2 regions of the Naumannella huperziae genome follow, and region 1 is predicted to be linked to the other one. Evidence: predicted binding sites of a transcription regulator. Region 1 holds the regulator's gene; the other holds the start of a gene.

Region 1 (4,717 bases):
ACTTGAACGTCACGCCGTCGTCGTCGACATGGGCCATCCGCTCCTTGCCGGCGGCGATCACGTCGTCGTCGCCGAGGCCCGCCGCATCCATCGCCAGCACCTTCTTGAAGCCGACGCCGAGGCTCATCACCTGGAAGCCGCCGGAGTCGGTGAACGTCGGGCCCGGCCAGTTCATGAATCGGCCCAGCCCGCCGGCCGCCTCGACGATGTCGCTGCCCGGCTGCAGATACAGGTGGTAGGCGTTGGCCAGCAGGGCCTGCGCGCCGAGCTCACGCATCGACTCCGGCAGGACGGCCTTCACGGTCGCCTTGGTGCCGACGGCGATGAACGCGGGCGTCTCGATCCTGCCGTGCGGGGTCGTGATCACACCGGTACGCCCGCGCTCGCCGGCGAGCCGATCGCCCACCTCGAAGGAGAAACCCGTCATGATCGCGCCCGGTTCCGGCAGGCACCCAGGGCGACCACCCCGGCGGTCGAGGTACGCAACACGCCGTCGCTGATCAACGCGGGCCGCCCGCCGGCGGCAACCAGGCGATCCAGCTCCTCGGGCGCGATCCCGCCCTCGGGCCCGACGATGATCAAGATCTCCCCGGAGGTCGGCAGCGCCAGCTCGGCGAGTTGATCATCGGCCTCCTCGTGCAGCACCAGCGCCAGATCCGCGGCCGCTACCCGCCGGGCGAGGTCTGCCGTCCCGACCGGCGTCGAGACCTCCGGCACCCGGAAGCGCCGCGACTGCTTGGTGGCCTCGCGCACACCGGCGCGCCACTTCGCCAGTGACTTCGCCGCCCGCTCCCCCTGCCAGCGCACCACCGACCGGGCCGCCTGCCACGGAATGATCTCCGCGACACCGACCTCGGTCAGCATGTCCAGCGCCCGCTCGGCATGATCACCCTTGGCCAGCGCCTGGGCGACCGCGAACCGTGGGCCGGTCTCGGTCCGGGCGAGCCGCTCGTCGACCCGGATGGCGACCCGGCCCTTGGCCACCTCGGTGACCGGTCCCCGGACGGCGGCGCCGGCGCCGTCGGCGACGATGATCGACTCGCCGGCGCGGAGTCGGCGTACCACCGAGGCGTGATGGCCCTCGGGCCCGTCGAGCACCAGTGCGTCACCGATCGCCGCATCGCGGGCCGCGTCGGCGAGGAAGACGGGGTCGCTCACTGGCCGGCCAGGCGGTCCTTCCACCGCCCGAACATCCCGCGCCCGGCTCCTCCGCGCACCTCGACGCGCGTCTCGTCCCGCTCGGCGGCAAGTTGTTCCAGCAGCTCGCGCTGTTCCTTGGTCAGCCTGGTCGGCGTCTGCACCAGGAAGGTGACGCCCAGCTCGCCGCGCCCGCGCCCGCGGCGGCGCGGGATGCCGCGATTGGGCAGCGCGATCCTGGTCCCCGACTGCGTGCCCGGCGGCACCTCCACCTCGACCGTCGTCTCGGCATCGGCGAAGTCCTCGCGCCCGGCGGCGACCAGGTCGGCCTCCAGGGTGGGCACGTCGACCCGGGTGCCCAGGGCTGCCGCGGTCATCGGGATCGGCACGACGAGCTCCAGGTTGTTGCCGTCGCGGCGGAAGTCGGCATGCGGGCGGACCGCGATCTTGACGTAGATGTCGCCCGGCTCGCCGCCGCCCGGTCCCACCTCGCCGCGCCCGGGCAGGTGGATCATCACGCCGTCCTCCAGCCCGGCCGGGATCTTCACCTGCAGCGTCTCGGTCTGCCGGACCCTGCCCTCGCCGTCGCACTCGACGCAGGGGTGCGGGATCGTCACGCCGAAGCCCCGGCAGTTCGGGCAGGGCTGGGAGGTGCGGATGCCCGCGATCCCGATCCGCTGCATCTGGGTGATCTCACCGGCGCCCCGGCAGGTGTTGCAGCGCTCGGGCCGGGTGCCCGGCTGGGTCCCCTGGCCCTCGCAGGTCGCGCAGCGTACCGCCGTGTCGATGGTCGTCTCGACGGTCGTGCCGAACGCGGCCTCCGCCAGGTCGAGCGTCATCGGGACCGCCGAGTCCTGCCCGCGCCGCACCCGCGAGCGCGGGCCGCGGGGGCCGGTCTGCCCGGTGAACATCGCATCGATCAGGTCGCCGAAGTCGAAGCCGGCCGTTCCGCCGGTGAAACCGCCGCCGAAGCCCGGCCCGAACCCGCCACCGCGGCCGAACCCCGCGCCGGCCATCCGCGGATCGCCGCCGCGGTCGTAGAGGGCCCGCTTGTCCGGATTGGACAAGATCTCGTAGGCCTCGGAGATCTGCTTGAACTTCTCCGCCGCCTCCGGGCCCGGCGCGACATCGGGGTGCACCTTCATCGCCATCCGGCGGTAGGCCTTCTTGATCTCCTCCGCGGACGCGCTGCGTTCCACGCCGAGCACCGCGTAGTAGTCCATGCTCATCTGGTTCCTTCGTCGTTCTCCGGCTCAGCGCTCGGACAGGAAGCGCCCGACATAGCGCGCCACCGCCCGGACCGAGGCCATGGTCGAGGGATAGTCCATCCGGGTCGGGCCGACGATGCCGAGGCTCGCCCGGACGCCGGCGTGTTGCCCGTAGTCGCTGGCGATGACCGAGGTCGCGCTCAGCTCCCGGTAGGGGTTCTCCGCGCCGATGCGGACGGTCACCGGGTCATCACCCACCTCGCTCAACAAGGTGAGCAGCACGACCTGTTCCTCAAGTGCCTCCAACACCGGGCGTACCGCGTCGAAACCGGGGCCGAAGCTGGTCAGATTGGGTACGCCGCCGACGGCAACGCGGGTGGCGACCTCGGTGTCGAGCATCGTACCCAGCGCCGCGGCGAGCTTGCCCGCGGTCGCAGCGAGCCGCTCGGGCACGGACCCGGGCAGGCCGTCGAGGGACTCCGCGGCGGCCGCCAGCCGCTCACCCACCAGCCGGGCGTTGATCCGCTCCGCCAGCTCGGCCACGTCGGCATGGGCGATCTCTCCGGTCTCCACCGTGCGCTGCTCGACCCGCCCCGTCGAGTTGATCAGCACGACCAGCACCCGATCGTCGCTGACGGGCACCAGCTCGATGTGGCGGACGGTTGCCGAGGAGACGATCGGGTACTGCACGATCGCCACCTGGTGGGTCACCTGGGCGAGCAGCCGGACGGTTCGGGTGACGATGTCGTCGACATCCAGCGCGCCCGACATGAAGGCCTGGATGGCTCGCGACTCCGCCGGCGACAGCGGCTTCAGCGCGGCGATCCGGTCGACGAACAGCCGGTAGCCCTTGTCGGTCGGGATCCGGCCCGCGCTGGTGTGCGGCTGGGTGATGTAGCCCTCGTCCTCCAGCACGGCCATGTCGTTGCGGACGGTCGCGGACGACACGCCGAGATTGTGCCGATCGACCAGCGCCTTCGACCCGACCGGCTCGTGGCTGGACACGTAGTCGGTGACGATGGCGCGCAGCACGTCGAGCTTGCGATCGTCCACAGCCCCCTCCTGGTTCTCGCGAATGGCTGGCACCCGGTTTGCTGGCACTCTCTGCAGCGGAGTGCCAGTCTAGCGCTCGCGCGCGGTTAGGCTGGCGAGGTGACTTTCCTCGAGTGGCGCGAGGCCGCGCCGGGCGTGCTGGTGGCCGTCGCCGAGCCGGATTCGGTCAACATCGCCCTGGTGCTCGGCGGTACGCCGCGGGCGCCGGGACTGCTGGTGGACACCGGTTCGAGCCCGGAGCAGGGGGCACGGCTGCGCGCCGACGTGGTCGAGCTGACCGGCACCGATCCCGCCGGCGTGGTGATCACGCACGGCCACCGCGATCACTGGTTCGGGCTGGCGGGGCTGGCCGGCGTACCGTCCTTCGGCCATGCCAGCCTCGCCAACCGCCTCGAGGATCCGGCGACGGCCGCCGATCTCGCCGGGCTCGGCCTGTCCCCGGCCGACCTGGTGGCGCCGACCACCCTGCTGCACCTGGCCCGCGGGATCGATCTGTCCGGTCGCCGGGTCGAGATCGTCCACCTGGGCCCCGGCCACACCGAGGGCGATCTGGTCGTGGTCGTTCCGGACTCGAAGGTCGTCATCGCCGGCGACCTAGTGGAGTCGGCGGGCGTGCCGCAGGCCGGCCCCGACAGCGCGCTCGGCCAGTGGCCGGCGACGCTGGACGGTCTGGTCGGGGTGCTCGGCGAGGACGCGGTGGTGATTCCCGGGCACGGTGGCCCGATGTCGCGTACCGACGTGATCACCCAGCGCGCCGAACTGGCGGCCGTCACGGGCGAGGCACGCGCGTTGATCGAGCGCGGCATCGCCGAGGCCGATGCCGGCGCGGCGGGCAACTGGCCCTGGCCGACCGAGACCGTCGCGCCGCACATCGCGCGGGCCTACGCCGAACTCGCCTCGGCCGGCGTCCGGGCGCGACCGCAACTGCCGATCGTGCTGGAGCGCGGCGGGAGCTGAGTCAGCCCCGCCCGATCTGCTCGGCGACCGCGGGCGAGGACGCCACCAACAGGATCTGCCCGGACTCGACCGGCCGGCCGGGGACATAATCGGTGCCGTCGGCGAACCGCACGACGCCGCCCAGCTCGCGCACCATCAGCGCGCCCGCCGCGTGGTCCCACGGCTTCGGATTGCGGTACGCCAGGGCATCGATCGTGCCGGCCAGCAGATCGGGATAGTCCACCCCGCAGCACCAGCGCGTCCGCACCGCCTCGATTCCCGGCGGGTCGAAGTGCCTGGTCGACATCGAGGTGGCGACATTCGGCGGGTCGTTGACCGGCGGGGCGACGACCCGGGCGCCGTTGCGCAGCACCCCGCGACCC
Region 2 (4,717 bases), 390 kb from region 1:
GCTGCTGTGTTCACCGGACCACCCTATGCCGCTGACCCCTCCCGCAGGTGATGACCCTTCGAACCGATTCGATGCGGCATCGGCTGCGGGAGAGATCGGTCGGTGGGTACGAAAAACGCGACGCCGGGCCCCGCTGCTGCGGGACCCGGCGTCGGCGTGGGGCAGGTACGTGACCTCAGTGGGCGTGCCCGGCGGGCTCGTCCTCCTCCTCGGGCTTCTCGACCACCAGCGTCTCGGTGGTGAGCAGCAGGGAGGCGATCGAGACCGCATTGGCGAGCGCGGAGCGGGTCACCTTGACCGGGTCGATGACGCCGGCCGCGATCAGGTCGCCGTACTCCTCGGTGGCCGCGTTGTAACCCTCGCCGGGGCCCATCTCGGCAACCTTGGACACCACGACATAGCCCTGCTCGCCGCCGTTCTCGGCGATCCAGCGCAGCGGCTCGACGACGGCGCGCTTGACGATCTGCTCGCCCACCGCCTCGTCACCGGTCGCCTTGCCCGGGTCGAGCACCTTGGCGGCGTGAATCAGGGCCGCGCCGCCGCCGGCGACGATGCCCTCCTCGATCGCCGCCCGGGTCGCGGAGACCGCGTCCTCGATCCGGTGCTTCTTCTCCTTCAGCTCCACCTCGGTGGCGGCGCCGACCTTGATCACGCAGACGCCACCGGCGAGCTTCGCGATCCGCTCGGACAGCTTCTCGCGGTCCCAGTCGGAGTCGGTGTTCTCCACCTCCTTGCGGAGCTGCGCGACCCGACCCTCGACGGCCGCGGCATCGCCGGCGCCGTCGATGATGGTGGTCTCGTCCTTGGTCACCACGACCCGGCGGGCCCGGCCGAGGTCGTCCAGGCTGACCTGGTCGAGCTTCATACCGAGATCCGGCGAGACGACGGTGCCGCCGGTCAGGGTGGCGATGTCGTCCAGCATTGCCTTGCGCCGGTCACCGAAGGCCGGGGCCTTCACCGCGCAGGAGTTGAAGGTGCCCTTGATCTTGTTCACCACGAGGGTGGACAGCGCCTCGCCGTCGACGTCCTCGGCGATGATCAACAACGTGCCGTTGGCGGCGATGACCTTCTCCAGCACCGGGAGCAGCTCGTTCATCGAGCTGATCTTGGAGGAGCTGATCAGGATGTACGGGTCATCCATCACCGCCTCCATCCGCTCGGTGTCGGTGACGAAGTAGGGCGAGAGATAGCCCTTGTCGAACTGCATGCCCTCGGTGAACTCAAGCTCGGTGCCGAAGGTCTGCGACTCGTCGACGGTGATCACGCCGTCCTTGCCGACCTTGTCGAACGCATCGGCGATCAGCTTGCCGATCTGCTCGTCCCGGGCGGAGATGGTGGCGACGTGGGCCATGTCCTGCGTGGTCTGGACCTCGCGGGAGTTCTTCTTCAGCTCCTCGGCGACCTTGGCGGCGGCGGCGTCCATGCCGCGCTTCAGGCCGACCGGGTTGGAACCCGAGGCGACGGCCCGCAGGCCCTCGTGGACCAGCGCCTGGGCGAGCACGGTGGCCGTGGTGGTGCCGTCACCGGCGATGTCGTTGGTCTTGGTGGCGACCTCCTTGGCGAGCTGGGCGCCCATGTTCTCGTAGGGGTTGTCGAGCTCGACATCGCGGGCCACGGTCACACCATCGTTGGTGATGGTGGGCGCGCCCCACTTCTTGTCGAGGACGACATAGCGCCCCTTCGGTCCCAGCGTCACCTTGACGGTGTTGGCGAGGACGTCCACGCCGCGCTCCAGCGAGCGCCGCGCCTCCTCGTCGAACTGCAGGGTCTTTGCCATCGGTGCTCGATCCCCTTACTTGTTGACGACCGCGAGGATGTCGCGGGCGTTGAGCAGCAGCAGGTCCTTGTTGTCGTACTTGACCTCGGTGCCGCCGTACTTGCTGAAGATCACGACATCGCCCTCGGCGACGTCGAACGGTACGCGGTTGCCCTTGTCGTCGATCCGGCCCGGACCCACGGCGAGGACCTTGCCCTCCTGCGGCTTCTCCTTGGCGGTGTCCGGAATCACCAGACCCGACGCGGTGGTCTGCTCGGCCTCCAGCGGCTCCACGAGCACGCGGTCCTCAAGCGGCTTGATCGTTGCCACGACTAACCCCTTTCACGGGTTCTGCCCCTTCACGGGTTCTGTATGTGTACATGCCTGGCCTTGAACTCGGGATGTCGTCGCGGGTGCCACCCCAAGTTGTGGCTGGCACACTCGCGCTGAGAGTGCCAACACCGAATCTATGCCCTCGTTAGCACTCGGTCAAGCCGAGTGCCAACCCGATGGCGCGCGTTCGACCACCAGCGCCCGCGATCCGTCGACGGTCGGCGTCAGCACCAGGGTCGCCGCCGCGTCACCGCTCGGCCGCAGCCGGCGACGCAGTTGTGCGGGATCGACATCGATACCGCGTTTCTTGATCTCGAGGCTGCCGACGCCGCGCTCCCGGACCCAACTGCGGACGGTCTTCTCCTTCCACGGCATCGACTCGCGCACGGCGAAGCGGGTCAGCCACGGGCTGTCGACAGGTTCGTCCCCGGCGAGATAGGCGATCGGCCCGGCCAGGCGATGCAGCCCGTGGGCGTGGGCCAGGTCGTCGACCGCGCCGGCGGCGATCGCCGCGGGATGCGGCTCGAAGAGGTACGCCGCGACCGGGCCGGTCGAGGCGGGCGTACCCGTGCCGAGCGTGAGCTCGGCCGGTGCGTCCCCGAGCAGCACGACCGACCGGCGCCCTGGCTCCGCGCCCGGGCCCGACCACAGCGCGAGCTCGACGGCATCGCCGCCATGACCGACCCAGACCGCCTCGGCGGTGTCCGGTACCTCGCGGTGCGGGAAGCCCGGGCCGACCTTGAGGCAGGTGGGCGCGGCACGCGCAAGCAACCCGCGGGCGAAGTCCCAGGGCGGGGACAGGTCGGCCAGCCGCCAGCTCCGCCCGCGTGCGGTCCGGCGCGCCGGGTCGACGAAGACCGCGGCATCGGCGTCGAGCGGCACCCGGGTCGCGTCGCCTGCGATCACCGGTACGCCGAGATTGGCCTCGGCCAGGATCGCCGTCACCTCGTCGGCCTCGACCGGCGCGAGCCGCAGGCCAAGGCGGCCGGCCGCGGCCGAGTCGGCGCCGATGCCGCTGCCGAGGTCGTGCAGGGCGTCGGCGTGCCCGGCCAGCCGCCGGGCCCGCCATGCCGACACGGCGGGCCGGCTGGCCTGTTCCAGCCCCGCCGCGGTGAAGAACCACCGCTCGGCGTCGGCGCCGAACTTCGCGGCTGCGCGTCGCCGCAGCGACAGTTGATCCAGCGCGGCGGCGGCCAGCGCGGGCCCGACCTCCGCGCGCAGCCGACTGGCCGCGTGCAGCGAGTCCGGATCGCCCAGGGCCGCGCCGAGCCGCAGCGCGCGGGCTCCGGGCGTACCGACCAGCGCCCGCGCGGTCTCCGGGTCCATGCCGCTCATGCTAGGCCCGCAGGCACTCAGTCGTGCGAAGCACGCACTCCGAGCACCGGGCACGGCGCACCGAGCAGCACCCGCTGGGCCGTCGATCCCATCAGTAGCTTGCCGACCGCGCTGCGATGGCGCAGCCCGATCACGACAAGCTCTGCCTGCCGCCGCTCGGCGATGTCGATCAGTACGGTGGCCGCGTCGCTGCCGTGGCGCGGCAGCAACAGCTCGTGCCGGGCATCGGCTGCGTCCAGCCGCGCGCGCAGCGCCGCCTCCTGACCGGTATTGATCAGATGCGGATCGGCGAGCACATCGTCGCGCGCGAAGTTGACCGCCACGAGCGCGGTCGACCGCCAGCTCGCCTCCCGCATCGCTTCGACCAGGGTGACGTTGCCCAGCTCGGTCGGAACGTATCCCACGACTACGCTCACACGCCCGCCCCTTCCGGAGTGCGGGTACGCCGGACAAGCCTCGCAATCAACGGGAAGACGAGCACGAACGCGATGAGTGAGTAACACAGCCACGCGACCGGCCCGCCGAGCAAGCCCGTGAACTCGCCGCCCGAAACCTGGATGGACCGGCGCATCATCCGTTCTGCCATCGGCCCAAGAATCACGCCGATGATCAGCGGCAGGATCGGCAGACCGAACCGCCGCATGGCGAAGCCGACGACCCCGAGTCCGAGCAACAAGAACAGGTCGAACGGGTCCGCATTCACCGCGTAGGCGCCCATCGCGGCAAAGAACAGGATGCCCGCGTAGAGATAGGGCCGCGGGATCTGCAGTACCTTCGCCCAGACTGGGGCCAGCGGCAGATTCAGTACCAACAGCATGAAGTTGCCGACGATCAGGGAGGCGATCAGCGTCCAGACCAGCAAGCTCTCCCGCCCCAGCAGCAGCGGCCCGGACTGGATCCCGTAGGACTGTAGGGCGGCCAGGATGATCGCTGCGGTCGCATTCGTCGGCAGCCCCAGTGCGAGCATGGGCACGATGACGCCGGCAGCGGAGGCATTGTTGGTGGCCTCCGGTCCGGCAACCCCCTCGATCGCTCCGTGCCCGAACTCTTCCGGGTGCCTCGACAGCTTGCGCTCGGTCATGTACGACAAGAACGTGGGCAGTTCTGAGCCGCCCGCCGGGACCGCGCCGAAGGGGAACCCGATGACGGCTCCCCGGAGCCACGGCTTCCAGGATCGTTTCCAATCGTCGCGCGACATCCATGGCCGCCCTACAGGGATTACGGTGCCGGCCTTGCGTCGCAGGTGCCCAGAAACCCACAGCGCTTCACCGATCGCGAAGATGCCGACGGCGA

The links. The regulator HrcA, encoded in region 1, represses chaperone genes, less so after heat shock. The targets are predictions, from matches to a motif close to TTGGCACTCGNNNNNNNCGAGTGCCAA.
Region 2: the regulator HrcA is predicted to act here: its motif matches at 2,189-2,215, upstream of groES (co-chaperone GroES).

Annotation. Positions count from the first base shown of each region.
Region 1 is NZ_JBSXPH010000001.1:1,728,224-1,732,940, reverse strand. Features, by position in the region: gene tgt (tRNA guanosine(34) transglycosylase Tgt) at 1-427, opposite strand, end outside; gene ACXDC7_RS08320 (16S rRNA (uracil(1498)-N(3))-methyltransferase) at 424-1,158, opposite strand; gene dnaJ (molecular chaperone DnaJ) at 1,155-2,366, opposite strand; gene hrcA (heat-inducible transcriptional repressor HrcA) at 2,391-3,398, opposite strand; gene ACXDC7_RS08305 (MBL fold metallo-hydrolase) at 3,498-4,355, shown strand; gene ACXDC7_RS08300 (inositol monophosphatase family protein) at 4,357-4,717, opposite strand, start outside.
Region 2 is NZ_JBSXPH010000001.1:1,335,584-1,340,300, reverse strand. Features, by position in the region: gene ACXDC7_RS06410 (TIGR01777 family oxidoreductase) at 1-14, opposite strand, end outside; gene groL (chaperonin GroEL) at 176-1,777, opposite strand; gene groES (co-chaperone GroES) at 1,793-2,086, opposite strand; gene ACXDC7_RS06395 (THUMP-like domain-containing protein) at 2,246-3,415, opposite strand; gene ACXDC7_RS06390 (universal stress protein) at 3,442-3,828, opposite strand; gene ACXDC7_RS06385 (tripartite tricarboxylate transporter permease) at 3,837-4,717, opposite strand, start outside.